Regions from separate parts of the Kitasatospora sp. NPDC029312 genome, predicted to be linked through region 2. Evidence: riboswitches for the same ligand, from Rfam matches in the RefSeq annotation. Region 2 holds a riboswitch; each other region holds the start of a gene.
What was found. A riboswitch is a leader RNA that binds a small molecule or an ion and turns the genes downstream of it on or off. The one in region 2 is predicted to bind S-adenosylmethionine.
Positions count from the first base shown of each region.

Region 1 (5,258 bases), on a different contig from region 2:
CTCGCCCTGGCCACCGCCGCCCGGAACGGCGGCGACCTGCTGCGCCGGGTGCTCGTCCTCGACACCACCGGGCCCTACGACCCGGAGACGGAGCCGGAACTCGTCGCCAGGGCCGCGGCGCTGACCGGGCACTTCCAGCAGCAGTTGGCGGCGGGCACCTGGACCGTCGATCCCGGCCTGAAGGGCCTGTTCGCCCGCGCGGCCACCGCCCCGGACGCCCCCAGCGGGGTGCCGCGACCGGTCGCCGGGGCCGGGCAGTTCAGCAACCTCGGCCTGCTGCACTACGCCCTGACCCACACCCGGGAGCTGCCCGGAGCCGCGAACTGGATCTACCACCGGGGGCACAGCAGCGGCAGCTTCGCCTTCGGCACCACGCCCACGGAGGACCGCTTCCTCCTGGCACACACACCGCTGCCCGTCTGGTCGGCGGCGGTCTCCCGGCTCGGCAGCGGCCTGCAACCGACCGCGCTGCTCCGCGACCTGGCGGCGATCTGGGCCGGGCGGACGGAGGTCTACCGCATCGACTGGCCCGCGATCCGGGCCGAGGTGGTCTGGCTGAACGCCGAACTCGGACGCGGCGACCACGACCTCGGCCCCCGTCTCATCCGCCAGGGCGGCGCCCGGGTCGACTACCGGGTGGTGCCGGGGTACGGCCACGGCGACATGGTCTGGTCGGCCACGGCCGAACGCGACGTGTGGCAGTGGCTCCTGCCCCGCCGCTGAAGGCAGCCGGGCGGCGTCCCCCTCCGCGGACTCCCCCGGCGCTGGCCCCCACCGCCGGCCGACGCCCGCCGTCCGGCTCCGGGGTCGGCCACAGGGGGGTACTCCCGCTCGACCTGGCCGCAGACCCGAACGGCGAGTCGTCCGTTCAGGTCGCATCGCCGGGTCGGATGGTTGAGGAGCACGACCGGTGGGACTGGTGACAGTCCGTTGACGCGATCCGGGCGAAAGGGCGGCCGAAGGCCGGCCCGGCCCGGTTCCCCGGTGAGGAGCCCCCCGTGCACGAACCCTCGTGGATCCCCCCGTCCAGGGCAACCCGCCGCCCGGTCCGGACGACGGGCAGTAACGGAACGGACCTCCTCGCTCCGGACGGGACGGGGGGGGCGAGCGCATCGACTACGGCGCCCTGGCGTACGACGCGGTCAGCCGGGCCCGGCTGACCGCCCTGGGCGTCGGACCGGGGTGGCGCTGCCTGGACGTGGGTGCCGGCACCGGGACGATCAGCCGCTGGCTGGCCGAGGAGGCCGGCGTCGACGAGGTGCTGGCGCTCGACCGCGACCCGCGCTTCGTGAACGCCCGTCCGACCGGCCGGCTCCACACCATGGCGGCGGACGTCACCGACCCCGCCCTGGCGCCGGGCCGGTTCGACCTGGTGCACTGCCGCTTCGTCCTCATGCACCTGCCCCAGCACGCCGAGGTGCTGGCGCGCCTGGCCCACTGGGTGGCTCCGGGGGGCTGGCTGGTCGTCAGCGATGCCATCGACCTGACCACGGCGGACTCGCCGCAGGTCGCCTACCGGCGGGCCATGGCGGCGATGTGGCAGGTCCTGCGTGAGCGGATCGGAACCGACATCACCTGGATGACCCGCTACCCGCACATCCTCCAGGGCCTGGGTCTGCGGGACGTCGGTGCCGAGGTCCACCTGCCGCCGCTCATCCCCGACGCCCCGATCACGGCCTTCTGGAAGAGCACCTGGCTCAGCATGCGCGACGCCCTGGAGGACGGCACCGCCCTGGAGCCGGGTGAGCTCGACGCGGCGCTCGACTACCTCTCCTCCCCCGCGCTCGCCGAGCTCTCCCCCGGCATGATCACCGCCTGGGGACGCCGCCCGGCCGAGACGGCCTGAGACCGGGCGGTCGGTAGGGCGGGCGGTCGGTAGGGCGGGCGGTCGGTAGGCGGGCAGGCGGCAGGCAGGCCGACGGCAGGCGGGGCCGCCGGGGGCCGGCCGTTCAGCCCTGCGCGAGGGCTTCGCTGAGGCGGTCGGCCGCCTCGACGGCGGCCTTCGAGAGGTGCGGGCCGGGGTGGCGGGTGAGGCGCTCGATCGGGCCGGAGACGGAGACGGCGGCCACCACCCGGTTGGACGGGCCGCGGACGGGCGCGGAGACGGAGGCGACCCCGGGCTCGCGCTCGCCGATGGAGTGCGCCCAGCCGCGGCGGCGCACCCCGCTGAGCGCGGTGGCCGTGAAGCGGGCGCCCAGGAGGCCGCGATGGAGCCGCTCCGGCTCCTCCCACGCCAGCAGGACCTGGGCGGCGGAGCCGGCCTTCATCGACAGGGTGACGCCGACCGGAACGGTGTCCCGCAGACCGGAGAGCCGCTCGGCGGCGGCCACGCAGATGCGGACCTCGCCCTGACGGCGGTAGAGCTGGGCGCTCTCGCCCGTGACGTCCCGCAGGTGGGTGAGGACCGAGTCGGCGGCGGCCAGCAGCCGGTCGTCACCGGCGGCCGCCGAGAGTTCCGTGAGCCGGGGGCCGAGCACGAACCGGCCCTGCAGGTCCCTGCTGACCAGGCGGTGGTGTTCCAGCGCGACGGCCAGCCGGTGGGCGGTGGGCCGCGCCATGCCGGTCGCGGCGACGAGTCCGGCCAGGGTGGTGGGGCCGGACTCGAGGGTGCCGAGGATCGAGGTGACCTTGTCGAGCACGCCGACGCCGCTCGTGTTCTCCATGGGGTGGGTACTCCAGTCTCGAGCCCGTGAGCGGCGGGTGGGTCCGGCTCACGGGGGCTCCGCTCGGGGAGCCAGGGGGGTGGTCAGCGAGGACGGGCCGGAGAAGTCGGCCGAGAGCCTGCGCCGGACACGAGACGGGTACGCGGAAGGGCCGGGGCGGGAAGCGCCCGGGGGAAGGACAGCACAGAGAGCACCGTGTCTCCTCATCTTTCCCGCGCCACGTTGGCGACAGGCCGGAGTTGGCACTGATCCCGGGCGGCGCGGCGCGTACTTCGGACGCCGAGTCGACCGGGGAGTTGCCGGGGCTTCGTAGGGCCGGTCCCTCCACCCCTCTGGATGATTCGCCAGGAACCATACAAGACTCCCCGGCCGGCCCGCCAAACCACCCCCACCGGAGCCGCCGACGCTCAGCGGCCGCTCGGGGGCAGCGAGCGCTGGTCGGTACCGCGAGCCGCGTCCGTTCGGGGACGGTTCCTCCCGCGCCCGTCCGCCCTCGACCGTTCCCGCTGCTCCTGCTGCTTCAATCGGCGCGACGGGGCCCTTGGACCGCTTCAATTCTGTTCAGTGAATATGGTTTTAATCGTTCGTTATGCGCTGGCCCTTCACTCTGCCGAGCCGAACCGCGAGGCTTCCGACTGTTTCCGCCGGAGCCGCGCGACCGCGCGACCCGCTGCATGGGGAGGACCCACCATCGTGCCCAACAGGCAACATCGACGGCTGCTGCTGCCCGCCGTCACCCTCACGGCGCTCGGACTGACCACCACCCAGGCGCTCGCCGCGCCGTCCGGGACGCCCGAGCCCCGCCCCCACCAGGCCCAGCACCAGGCCGAGGTCGGGAAGAAGCACGCGAAGAAGGTCCAGGGCCCGGGCGCCACCGCCGGCCCCGCCTTCACCGCCAAGGCGGACGCCCCCGGCGAGGACGAGGGCGACGAGGCGGAGAACTCCGCCGAGGGCACCGCCCAGTACACCGAGGCCCGCACCGCCCCCGGCGTGGTCGCGCCGGGCGCGTACGGCGCCGCCTGGGCCCAGCTCCAGTCCATGCCGCACACCGGCGGCAGCTGGGACCACGTCACCGACAAGCCGTACAACTCGGACGACCCGCGCTACCGCGACGTCAACTCCAACTCCAGCGGCGGGTTCGGCCTCGTGACCGGCCGGATCACCGGTATCGCCGCCGACAACGACGGCTACGTGTACGCGGGCGGCGCCAACGGCGGCGTGTTCCGCTCCCGCACCGGCGGCGGGCAGTGGCAGTCCATCTCGGACAAGCTGCCCTCCCTCTCCACCGGCACGCTGAACCTCGACGGTGGCGGGCGGCTCTGGTACGCCACCGGTGAGTCCAACACCGGCGCGACCTCGTACGTCGGCACCGGCGTGTACGTGCTCGCCGACCCGAAGCACGGCGAGTTCCAGCCCGGCATGCGGGTGGGTGGCGCGGAGCTGGAGTCCACGATCATCCACGCCCTGCGCTTCGGCGGCGGCAAGGTCTGGGCGGCCACCAGCCGAGGCGTGTGGAGCCACTCCAGCACCGACCTGTCCGGTCCGTGGTCACTGGAGTTCGCGCCCAACCCGGACTACCTGCCGGGCGGTTCGAAGGCGGGCGACCAGGCCGCGCCGTACAAGAACATCGCCAACGACATCGCGATCGATCCGAAGGACCCGACCAAGGTGGTCCTGGCGGTCGGCTGGCGCGGCGGCGACACCTACAACGGCTTCTACAGCAAGGCCGCCGACGGAACCTGGCAGCGCATCGGCTCGCTCGGCGACCTGCCGACCGATGCGGCGAACGTCGGCAACGTGACCTTCGCCGCCTCCGCGGACGGCTCGCGCTACTACGCGATCGACCAGTCCCCGGCGGTCATGGCGAGCAACCCGGACACCGGACTCAAGGGCATCTACGTCTCCAAGTCCGGCTCGCCCTTCGGCCCGTGGACCCAGATCGCGGACAAGGACAAGCTGAAGAACTCCGGCTCCGCACTGCAGGACGCCGGCTACCAACCGGGCATCCAGGCCTGGTACAACCAGTTCCTCCAGGTCGACCCGGCCAACCCGGACCACCTCTACGCCGGTCTGGAGGAGGTCCTGGAGACGAAGGACGGCGGCTCCACCTGGACCGTCCCGGGCCCGTACTGGAACTTTGGCTTCGCCTGCTGGAACGTCGACCCGGCCAAGCAGACCGGTGACTGCTCGCAGACCACCCACTCCGACCAGCACGCCATCGCCGTCGGCACGTACAAGGGCAGGACCAGCGTGTACGTCGGCAACGACGGCGGCATCTACAGCCGCCCGCTCAACGGCGCGGCCGACGCCTCCGGCCACGCCACGGACTGGAAGTCGCTGGCCGACGGCACCATGGACACCCTGCAGTACTACTCGGTGGGCGTCGGCAAGGACCCGGCGGACCGCTCGGGCAAGGGCGTCATCGTCAGCGGCGGCCTCCAGGACAACGGCGAGTCCATCCTTCGCGCCCACGACAAGGTGATGGGCTCCGACTTCGGCGGCGACGGCGCCGACACGCTCGTCGACCCGAACAACGGCTGCAACATCGCCGAGGAGTACGTCTACCTCGACATGTGGGTCACCCAGAACTGCGCC
Region 1 is NZ_JBVHXY010000017.1:111,303-116,560, reverse strand. Features, by position in the region: gene ACZ4WV_RS16555 (alpha/beta fold hydrolase) at 1-723, shown strand, start outside; gene ACZ4WV_RS16550 (class I SAM-dependent methyltransferase) at 1,199-1,846, shown strand; gene ACZ4WV_RS16545 (IclR family transcriptional regulator) at 1,950-2,663, opposite strand; SAM riboswitch class I at 2,864-3,006, opposite strand; gene ACZ4WV_RS16540 (glycosyl hydrolase) at 3,357-5,258, shown strand, end outside.
Region 1: another riboswitch for S-adenosylmethionine. It lies ahead of ACZ4WV_RS16545 (IclR family transcriptional regulator); the one in region 2 lies ahead of ACZ4WV_RS29815 (aminotransferase class V-fold PLP-dependent enzyme).

Region 2 (5,258 bases):
CGGGCTCCTTCGCTGCGTCCACCACGTCCTCGGCTCCGATCCTGGTCCAGCGGGGGCGGCCGCGGCCGCCCCTGTCGTCACGCTCCGTGCGTCTTGTTCTGTATTGTCCCGTGCGGCGGACGGGCGCGTCGCGCGCCGCCCACCGCACAGGCGGGAATCAGCCCTGCTCGGCAGCGGCCTCCGCACCCTCGGCGCCCGGACGGGTCACCAGCTCGACCTGGTCCACCGCGTTGCACCAGCGGCAGCGCACCGACTCGATCGTCTCGCTGAGCACCTCGGTCTCCTCGACGGCGGAGTCGCCGGCCAGGTCGAAGTGCAGGAACTCGGTCACCCTTGCGGTGCGGGTCACGTCGAAGCGGGTGAGGTTGCCGCACAGGGTGCAGCGCCAGCGCGTCTCGGCGGTCAGGGCGGGGGCGGTCATCGGGGATCCTCTCGGCTGGTCCCTGGGCGGGCTAGGCGCTCCCCCCGGAGCCCGGCATCGGCGGCGGGAGGCGGGAATGCCCGCTCCCAGCCTATTGCCTGGGGCAACCGCCAAGACCACCGGTCGCCGAACACGAGGGCTAGTCCACCTGCCGTAAACCGCCGTGTCACCTGCGCCGTCCCAAGGGATGCTTGGCCGCATGGCGCTCGCGGCCACCGACCACACCGACGCGCGGGACGGCCGCCCGACGGTGCCCGCCCCGGCGGTCACCTATGCCCTGATCGCGGTCAACACCCTGGTCTTCCTGCTCGGTCCGGCCGCCGGGTTCAACCCGCTGTACGGCCGGGGCCAGGCGCGGGTCTGCGCCGAGCAGAGGTACGAGCAGCGCTGGGGCGCCGTCCCGGCCGAACTGCTGGCCGGGCGCCCGCTGACCGCCGAACAGCTCGCCGAGGCCCCCGACCCCGTCCCCGGCTGCCCGGCCTCCCCCACCCCCGGCAAGCACCCCGCGGTGTCCGCCCTCACCGGGCTCTTCCTGCACGCCGGCTGGCTACACCTGCTGGGCAACCTCCTCTTCCTCTACGTCTTCGGGCCCACCGTCGAGCGCCGGGTCGGCCGGGCCAGGTTCCTCCTCTTCTACCTGGCGGCCGGCAGCCTGGCCTCGTACGGCTTCGCACTCGCCGAGGCCCACTCGCCGGACTCCACCCGGGTGCTGATCGGCGCCTCGGGCGCGATCTCCGCCGTGCTCGGCGCCTACCTGCGCTTCCACCCCCGCGCCCGGGTGACCACCCTGGTTCCGCTGCTCCTCTTCCTTCCGCTGCGCTTCCCGGCCTGGCTGGTGCTCGGCCTCTGGTTCGCCCTGCAGTGGTGGTCGGTGCACTCGGCCGGGCCCGGGGTGGCCTACCTGGTGCACGTGATCGGCTTCTCGGCGGGCTTCCTCTTCGCCTGCACCGTCGTCCGCCACCCCCCGAGACGCTCCGGCTGAGGCCCGATACCCTGGCCGCACCCCACGAAGGAGCCCGAACAGTGATCACCGCCATCGTCCTGATCAAGACCAGCGTCGACCGCATCCCGGAGATCGCCGAGGCCATCGCGGCCATCGAGGGCGTCAGCGAGGTCTACTCGGTGACGGGCGGCTACGACCTGGTGGCGATGGTGCGGGTGCGCCGCCACGACGACCTGGCCGAGGTCATCCCGGGCCGGCTCAACAAGGTCCCGGGCGTGGCCCACACCGAGACCCAGATCGCCTTCCGCACCTACTCCCAGCACGACCTGGAAGCGGCCTTCGCCCTCGGCCTGGACGAGTAGACCAGCAGACGAGCAGACCAGCAGACGAGCAGACGGGTAGCCCCTCGCTCAGGCCTCGCGGCGGCCCCGGTCCACCTCCACGGTGGCGACACAACGGCCGCCCTCGTTGCGGTAGTTCCAGGCCGCGCCGTCCGTGACGAGCTCGCGGACGGCGGTCAGGAAGCGCTCGACGTGCTCGTCCGGCGTCCCGGCGCCGAAGCTCACCCGGATCGCGTTCAGGCTGCGCTCGCCGGGGAGCGAGGGCTCGGGCGCCCCGCACTCGGAGGGCGCCACCTCCTCGTCCCCGAGCAGGGTCCGCACCAGAGGGTGGGCGCAGAACAGCCCGTCGCGCACCCCGATGCCGTACTCGGCGGACAGCGCGGCCGAGAAGTGCGAGCTGTTCCAGCCCTGGACGATGAAGGACAGCACGCCCACCCGGGCCGAATCCGGACCGAACAGGCTCAGCACCTTGACCTGCGGGATCTCCGCCAGCCCGGCCGTCAGCCGCTCGACCAGCAGCCGCTCCCGGGCCTCCAGCGCGTCGAAACCGGCCTCGGTCAGCGCCCGACAGGCCGAGGCGATCGCGTAGGCGCCGATGACGTTCGGCGAGCCGGCCTCGTGCCGGGCCGGGCCGGTGTGCCACTGGACGGCCACCGAGCCGTCCGCCTCCCGCGCCACCGTCCGGGTCGCCCCGCCGCCGGCCAGGTACGGCTCGGCCGCGTCCAGCCAGTCCGAGCGCCCGGCCAGCACCCCGGCACCGAACGGCGCGTACAGCTTGTGGCCGGAGAAGGCGATCCAGTCGACGTCCAGCTCGCGGACCGAGACCCGGTGGTGCGGGGCCAGCTGGGCGGCGTCCAGCACCACCCGGGCGCCGTGCCGGTGCGCCGTCGCGGTCAGCTCGGCGACCGGCCACAGCTCGCCGGTCACGTTGGAGGCGCCGGTGACGCACAGCAGCTTCGGCCCCTCCGGCGCCGCGGCCAGCGCGGCGTCCAGCGCGGCCACCGCCTCGGCCCAGGAGCGCGGTGCCCGCAGGTAGCCGACCTCCAGCCCGGCGTGCGCCCAGGGCAGCAGCGAGGCGTGGTGCTCGGTCTCGAAGGCGAACACCCGGGTGCCGGCCGGAACGGCGGAGGCCAGCAGGTTGAGCGAGTCGGTGGTGGCGCGGGTGAAGACCACCTGGTCGCCCTCGCGCAGGTCGAGGAAGTCGGCGACGGTCCGGCGGCTCTGCTCGAACAGGTCCGTGGACAGCTGCGAGAGGTACCCGGCGCCGCGGTGCACGCTGCCGTAGTACGGCGCGTAGGCGGCGACGTCATCCCACACCCGCTGGAGCGCCGGAGCGGAGGCCGCGTAGTCGAGCGCCGCGTAGCCGACCTTCTTCCCGTCGGCCAGCGGGACCAGGACGTCGTGGCCGAGCACGGGGAGCGGGGCGCAGATTTCGGTGGAGAGGGACATGAGGACGCACTCCTTCGGGGGCTGGGGACCCCGGGAGTGCCAGTCGTCGGGCGTCCGCGCTTGTCGCTCGGACGGCTTGCCGGCGACCCGGTCCTCACCCAGGGCACCCCGCCACGGACGGAGGGTTGCCGGACAGCCAGCTGGGGCTTGGCGCTGTCACTCATGACCTGGCAAAGACTGTAGGTCGGGCCCGTCGGGTGGTCAAACGGGCATCCACCATCCGGACTCTGTCGTCGCCCGCTCGCCTCCGGGGCGCTCCGACCCGGTGCCGGCGCTCGTCGCTCCGGCGCTCGTACCTCGCTTGTCGCTCCTCGACTTCCGGCACCGGCGCGCCCCTTCGGCTCGGGGCGTGCACGGAGGCGGCTCGGGGCGTCCGTGCAGGGCGGCTCGGGCGCACACGTGGGGCCCGCACCGGCGAACCGGCACGGGCCCTCAAGTCACGTCTCAGCTGCGGCCGGTGGCGTCCGCCCAGCGCCGCAGCAGGTCCTGCGCGGCGCCGGAGTCGATCGCCTCCGCCGCCCGCACCATGCCCGCCGCGAGCTGCTCCGTCAGCGGCCCGTCGCCCAGGTCGAGCGCCACCAGCGCCGCTGCGGTGTTCAGCAGCACGGCGTCCCGCACCGGCCCGCGTTCCCCGGCCAGCAGCCTGCGCGCGACCTCGGCGTTGTACCCGGCGTCCGCGCCGCGCAGCGCCTCGATGCCGACCAGCTCGATGCCGACGTCCCGCGGGTCGAAGGTGATCTCGGTGACCACCCCGCCGCGCACCAGCCACACCCGCGAGGTGGTGGTGATGGTGAGTTCGTCCAGCCCGTCGTCGCCGCGGAACACCAGCGCGGTCGCCCCGCGCCGGGCGAGCACCCCGGCGATCAGCCCGGCGAGCCGGGTGTCGAAGCAGCCGATCGCGTGCGAGGTGACCTTGGCCGGGTTGGTCAGCGGCCCGAGGATGTTGAAGGCCGTCGGCACCCCGAGGTCGCGCCGGGCGGTGGCGGCGTGCCGCATCGAGGGGTGGAACTTCGCCGCGAAGCAGAAGGTGAGCCCGACCTCCTCGGCCACCTCGGCGACCCTTCGGGCGGACAGGTCCAGCGCCACGCCGAGCTTCTCCAGCACGTCCGAGGAACCGCTCGCGGAGGAGGCCGACCGGTTGCCGTGCTTGACCACCTTGGCCCCGGCGGCCGCGGCGACGATCGCCGACATCGTGGAGATGTTGACGGTCTTGGCGCGGTCGCCGCCGGTGCCGACGATGTCCACCGCCGGTCCGGGGATGTCCAGCGGCTCGGCGTGCTGGTACATCGCGTCGACCAGGCCGGCGATCTCGTCGACCGACTCGCCCTTGGCTCGCAGCGCCACCATGAACCCGGCCACCTGGACGGGGGACGCCTCGCCGCTCATGATCCGGTCCATCGCCCACGCGGTGGACGAGCGGTCGAGGTCCTCCCCCTTCAACAGCGCCGCCAGGAGGTCCGGCCAGGTGCGAACCACCTGCGCGGGGTCGCTACCGCCGTTCGCAGGGTTCACGTTCACCATGGCTGACTCCAGCTGTTGTCGGTTCCCCCGCAGCGGGGACGTCCGTACGGATGGAGTCAGCCTATCGAGCGGCCGGGTGCCCGCGGCGGTGTCTTCTCTCCTACTGAGACGGCACCGCTCAGCGCGTGGCCGGCGCCCGCTTGGCCAGTCGCGCCCGCAGCAGGGTGGCGACCGCCCCGGCCAGGGCGACCGGGTCCACCGGGCGGGAGATCGCGGCATCGGCCCGGCTCCAGGCGGCGAGCCAGGAGTCCTGCGGCCGGCCGATCAGCACCAGCACCGGCGGGCAGCCGTAGATCTCGTCCTTGAGCTGACGCCCGAGGCCGAGCCCGCCGGCCGGCACCGCCTCGCCGTCCAGGATGCAGAGGTCGACGCCACCCTTCTCCAGCGCCTTGAGCACCGCGGGGGTGGTCGCGCACTCCAGGTAGGACAGCTCCGGAAGATCCTCGGCGGGCCTGCGGCCGAGCGCCGTCAGCACCTCCTCGCGGGTGTTGCGGTCGTCGCTGTAGACGAGGACGGTGAGCGTCTCGTCGGTCGTGTACGCCATGGACCCTGCTCCCTCAAGTGTGATCCGGACCACGTTCAC
Region 2 is NZ_JBVHXY010000048.1:13,993-19,250, reverse strand. Features, by position in the region: gene ACZ4WV_RS29830 (hypothetical protein) at 158-421, opposite strand; gene ACZ4WV_RS29825 (rhomboid family intramembrane serine protease) at 621-1,403, shown strand; gene ACZ4WV_RS29820 (Lrp/AsnC ligand binding domain-containing protein) at 1,445-1,726, shown strand; gene ACZ4WV_RS29815 (aminotransferase class V-fold PLP-dependent enzyme) at 1,775-3,154, opposite strand; SAM riboswitch class IV at 3,206-3,322, opposite strand; gene trpD (anthranilate phosphoribosyltransferase) at 3,599-4,675, opposite strand; gene ACZ4WV_RS29805 (response regulator) at 4,794-5,219, opposite strand.

Region 3 (5,258 bases), on a different contig from region 2:
GGCGGACGGCGGCCCCGGAGGAGGCGCTGGAGCTGCTGCGGGCGCCGGTGGGGGAGCTGGCCGCCGAGTACGGACTGGTGGTGGAGCCGGGGCGGCTGGTGTTGGAGTTGCGGCCGCCGGGCGTGGACAAGGGGGCGGCGCTGACCGGGTTCCTGCGGGAGCGCGGGGCGCGGGCGGTGCTGTACGCGGGGGACGACCTGGGGGACGTGGCGGCCTTCGCGGCGGTGGAGAAGCTGCGCGCGCAGGGCATGGCGGGGCTGCTGGTGTGCGCCGGCGCGGTGGGGGACGCGCCGGTGCGCGAGCTCGCCGACCGGGCGGACGTGGTGGTCGACGGCCCCGAGGGTGTGGTGGAGCTGTTGGCGGCCCTGGGGGATTCGCTCAGAGGGCGTTGAGCTGGTCCAGGAACCACTGCTGCGGGGGGAGGGCGGTGGCCGCCGCCGCGAGGCGCTTGGTGCGTTCGGCGCGCTCGTCCGGGCTCATGGTGAGGCCGGCGAGCAGCGCTTCCGCGGTGGCGATGACGTCGTACGGGTTGACGCTGAGGGCGTCGTCCTGGAGCTCGGCGTGGGCGCCGGCCTCGCGGGAGAGGACGAGGGCGCAGCCGTTGTCGGAGACGACCGGGACCTCCTTGGCGACCAGGTTCATGCCGTCGCGGATCGGGTTGACCAGGGCGACGTCGGCCAGCCGGTAGGCCGCGAGGGAGCGCGGGAAGTCGTCGTTGACGTGCAGGATCAGCGGCTGCCAGGTGGTGGTGGCGAACTCGGCGTTGATGGCCTCGGCGAGCTCCTGGACGGCGGCCGTGTAGCTGCGGTACTCGGCCAGGTCGGTGCGGGAGGGGTACGCGAAGGCGATGTGCACCACCCGGTCGTGCCACTCGGGGTGGGTGCGGAGCAGGTGCCGGTAGGCCTGGAGGCCGCGGACGATGTTCTTGCTGAGTTCGGTGCGGTCGACCCGGACGATGGTTCGGCGGCCGCCGACGGCGGCGCGCAGGGCGGCGAGGCGTTCGTCCACGTCGGGGCGGTGGGCGCGGTCGCGGAGGAAGTCGGCGTCGGCGCCGAGGGCGTGCACGCCCAGGTGCGTGGTCCGGCCGTCGAGGGTGACGGTGAGCGCCCCGGGGTCGACGGTGGCGCCGAGGAGGTCCGCGCAGCAGGCGGCGAAGGCGCGGGCCCAGCGTTCGGTGAGGAAGCCGGCCCGGTCTGCGCCGAGGATGCCGGTGAGGACGGCGCGGGCGACGTCGTCGGGCAGCAGCCGGTAGTACTCCGGCGGGGCCCAGGGGGTGTGGGAGAAGTGCCCGATCCGCAGGTCGGGGCGGAGCTCGCGGAGCAGGGCCGGGACGAGGGACAGGTGGTAGTCCTGCACGAGAACCGCGGCGCCCGGTGCTGCTTCGGCGGCCAGGGCCTCGGCGAAGGCGGTGTTGTAGGCCTGGTAGGCGGCCCATTCGGTGCGGAAGCCGGTGTCGAAGGAGGGCGCGGTCGGGGTCGCGTAGAGCAGGTGGTGGACGAACCAGAGGGTGGAGTTGGCGACGCCGTTGTAGGCGTGGGCGAAGGTCCGCGGGTCGATGTCCAGCATCCGTACGGCCTGGCCGCCGACGTCGTGGCCGGCCCGGTCGAGGCGCCCGTCGGGGGCTTCCGACGCGGCTCGGCGGTCGGCGTCGTTGAGGGCCGCGCAGACCCAGACGGCGTCGGGGTCGTCGATCGCGGAGAGCCCGGAGACGAGGCCGCCGCCGCCTCGGCGCAAGGTCAGCGTGCCGTCGTCGGCGGTGCTGAACGACACCGGCCCCCGGTTGGATGCCACCAGGACGGGAGCGGTGCCGGTGGCACTCGAACGTTCGGTCGTGAGATCGCCCATGGTTGGGATGTTGCCGGGGGCCCGGGGTGGCAAACCCGTCAGCGGCGGGTCAGTGGCGGGTCGCGTATTCGGTGATGGTGTGCATCGGGGGGCGCTCGAGGGCGGTGACGGAATGGGTGTGGGCGATGAAGGCGCGGGTTTCCGGGTCCCGGGTGAACTGGGTGAGGTGGGGGTGGACCAGGTCGGCGGAGGCCTTGAGGCGGTGGGTGCGGTCGAGGCGTTCCAGGGCGGTGCGGTAGATGGTGGCGGCCATCCGGCCGAGGGCCTGGCCGTCCTGGTGGCGGTGGTGGCGGACGCCGACGTCGACCTGGGCCAGGGCGTCCAGGCCGGCCAGTTCCAGGGCGTCGACGAGGAGGCCGAGCTCGACGCCGTAGCCGGTGGGGAAGGGCAGCCGTTCCAGCAGTGAGCGGCGGGCCGCGTACTCGCCGCCGAGGGGCTGGACGAAACCGGCGAGTTCCGGCCAGTGGAGGTTGAGCAGGGGGCGGGCGACGAGTTCGGTGACCCGGCCGCCGCCGGTCGGGACGACCGCGTCGGTTTCGCCCCCCGCCGCGCCGGTGACCTCGAAGGGGCGGTCGTACATCGCCTTGACGAGCTGGATGTTCCCGTCGGTCAGCAGGGGGCCGACGGTGCCGGAGACCAGGGCCGGGTCGAACTCGCGCAGGTCGGCGTCGACGAAGCAGACGATGTCACCGCGGGTGACCAGCAGCGAGCGCCAGAGCACTTCGCCCTTGCCGGGGACGGCGGGCAGCCGGGGCAGGATGGCGTCGCGGTGCTCCACCCGGGCGCCGGCCTCGGCGGCGGTGGCGGCGGTGGCGTCGGTGGAGCCGGAGTCGAGGACGACCAGTTCGTCGACCAGGGGGAGGCGGTCCATCAGTTCGCGGCGGACGGTGCGGACGATGTCGCCGACGGTGGCCTCCTCGTCGAGGGCCGGGAGGACGACGCTGACCGTCTGCCCGGTGCGCCGCTTGGCCTCCAGCAGGGTGTGCACCGGCCGGTCGGCCGCGCTCCACGAGCGGCGGCGCAGCCAGGACGCCGCCTGTGGGAGGAGCGCGGGGGTCGGTTCGGCGGGCACGGTCGGTCTCCTCGACGGGGCGGTGTGGACGGGCCATCTCGCGTGGCGGACGGTCCCGTTCGGGATCGACGCCTTCGGATACAGTCTTCGTACAGCGGATGGCCCCCCGCACGCCGGGGTCCCCGCTGAACCACAACTTCACAAGCTCATCCAGAGGGACTGAGGGAACGGCCCGTTGACGTCCCGGCAACCTTCTCGCTCGGCTGTCGTTCACAGGCCCCGGCGGGACAGGTGCCAATTCCGGCCTGTGGCGCGACCGCGTCACGGGGAAGATGAGGAGAGAGGCCTCCGCCATCATGGCTATCGACACCGTCGCACCCTCCCCCAGCCTTCGGCCGGGGGGACCCGCCCCCGTCGACCTCGGCCCCGCCGCCGCCCTGTCCTGTCGGGAGTGCGGCGCCAAGTCCCCGCTCGGCCCGAGCTTCGCCTGCGTGGAGTGCTTCGGGCCGCTGGAGATCGCGTACGAGTTCGGGAGCGAGCGCGCCGAGGAGCTGCGCAAGCGGATCGAGGCCGGTCCGGCGTCCATCTGGCGGTACGCGCCGCTGCTGCCGGTGCCGGCCGACGTGGCCTCCAAGCCGAACCTGAACCCGGGATGGACCCCGCTGGTGAAGGCGGACAACCTGGGCCGGGAGCTCGGGTTCACCGCCGCGCTGCACGTGAAGGACGACTCCGGCAACCCCACGCACTCGTTCAAGGACCGGGTGGTGGCCTGCGCCATCGAGGCCGCCCGGGCGTTCGGCTACACCACGCTGTCCTGCTCCTCGACCGGCAACCTGGCCGGCGCGGTGGGCGCGGCGGCGGCCCGCGCCGGGTTCCGCTCCTGCGTGTTCATCCCGCACGACCTGGAGCAGGGCAAGGTCGTGATGGCCGGGGTGTACGGCGGCGAGCTGGTCGGCATCGAGGGCACGTACGACGACGTGAACCGCTTCTGTTCGGAGCTGATCGGGGATCCGGCCGGCGAAGGCTGGGGCTTCGTGAACGTCAACCTGCGCCCCTACTACGGCGAGGGTTCCAAGACGCTGGCGTACGAGATCTGCGAGCAGCTCGGCTGGCGGCTGCCGGAGCAGATCGTCATCCCGATCGCCTCGGGTTCGCAGCTGACGAAGATCGACAAGGGCCTGCAGGAGCTGATCAAGCTCGGCCTGGTGGAGGACCGGCCGTACCGGATCTTCGGCGCCCAGGCCGAGGGCTGCTCGCCGGTGTCGGCCGCGTTCAAGGCGGGCCGGGACGTGATCAAGCCGGTCAAGCCGGACACCATCGCCAAGTCACTGGCGATCGGCAACCCGGCGGACGGCCCGTACGTGCTGGACATCGCCCGCCGGACCGGGGGAGCGGTCGAGGACGTCACGGACGCGGAGGTCGTGGCGGCGATCCGGCTGCTGGCCCGGACCGAGGGCATCTTCGCCGAGACCGCGGGCGGCGTGACCATCGGTGTGCTGAAGAAGCTCGTCGAGACCGGTCAGCTGGACCCGGCCAAGGAGACCGTAGCGATCAACACCGGCGACGGCCTGAAGACGCTGGACGCCGTCTCCGACGCCGGGATGACCGCCGTCATCCGCCCGACGCTGGAGTCCTTCCGCTCCGCCGGCCTCGCGTCCGCCTGACACCACCCCACCCCGCTAGGAGAGCCATGAGCGCCACCGTCCGCATCCCCACCATCCTGCGCACCTACACCGGCGGCGCCGCCGAGGTGACCGCCGAGGGGGCCACCCTGGCCGAGGTCATCGCCGACCTGGAGAAGAACCACGCGGGCATCTCGGCCCGCATCCTGGACGACACCGGCAAGCTGCGCCGATTCGTCAACGTGTACGTGAACGACGACGACGTCCGGTTCGCCGAGGGGCTGGCGACCGAGATCAAGGACGGCGCCGGCGTCTCGATCATTCCGGCGGTGGCCGGCGGCTGCTGAACACCCGCGGTCCGCTTCCCCGGCCGCCCGCACCCACGGAATTCGGCTCTCCGTGGGTGCGGGCGGCCGTCGGTATTTCGGCGGGAATATTTCCGGGTCGGGTGGGAGTAGAGTGTGGCTCGGCTGGGAACAAGGCTTCCCTTTCGGCTCGTACGCCGCTTGGCCCGAGACCGTCCGGACGTTGAGACCGGCTCGAGCGCCAGGCCGTGAAACATGTCAGGCAGATGTCAGAATTCCTGCGCGGATTTGAGTAATTCGTCCGCTATGTCCCGCGCGAAATGCCGATTTCCTTCCGGTTTGTTCGCCTTGTCTCTTGACGGGTCCAGGGAATTACCGGCGGCTGGCCCTGTTGCAGAGGGCGTCGATCCGGATACATTCAGCCGCGGTCGACGTAATCACCCGCTCACCGGAAGCCGTTCGGTGTTCCGGGCG
Region 3 is NZ_JBVHXY010000005.1:70,302-75,559, forward strand. Features, by position in the region: gene otsB (trehalose-phosphatase) at 1-392, shown strand, start outside; gene ACZ4WV_RS06395 (alpha,alpha-trehalose-phosphate synthase (UDP-forming)) at 379-1,845, opposite strand; gene ACZ4WV_RS06400 (glucosyl-3-phosphoglycerate synthase) at 1,895-2,917, opposite strand; SAM riboswitch class I at 3,061-3,196, shown strand; gene thrC (threonine synthase) at 3,214-4,521, shown strand; gene ACZ4WV_RS06410 (MoaD/ThiS family protein) at 4,548-4,826, shown strand.
Region 3: another riboswitch for S-adenosylmethionine. It lies ahead of thrC (threonine synthase); the one in region 2 lies ahead of ACZ4WV_RS29815 (aminotransferase class V-fold PLP-dependent enzyme).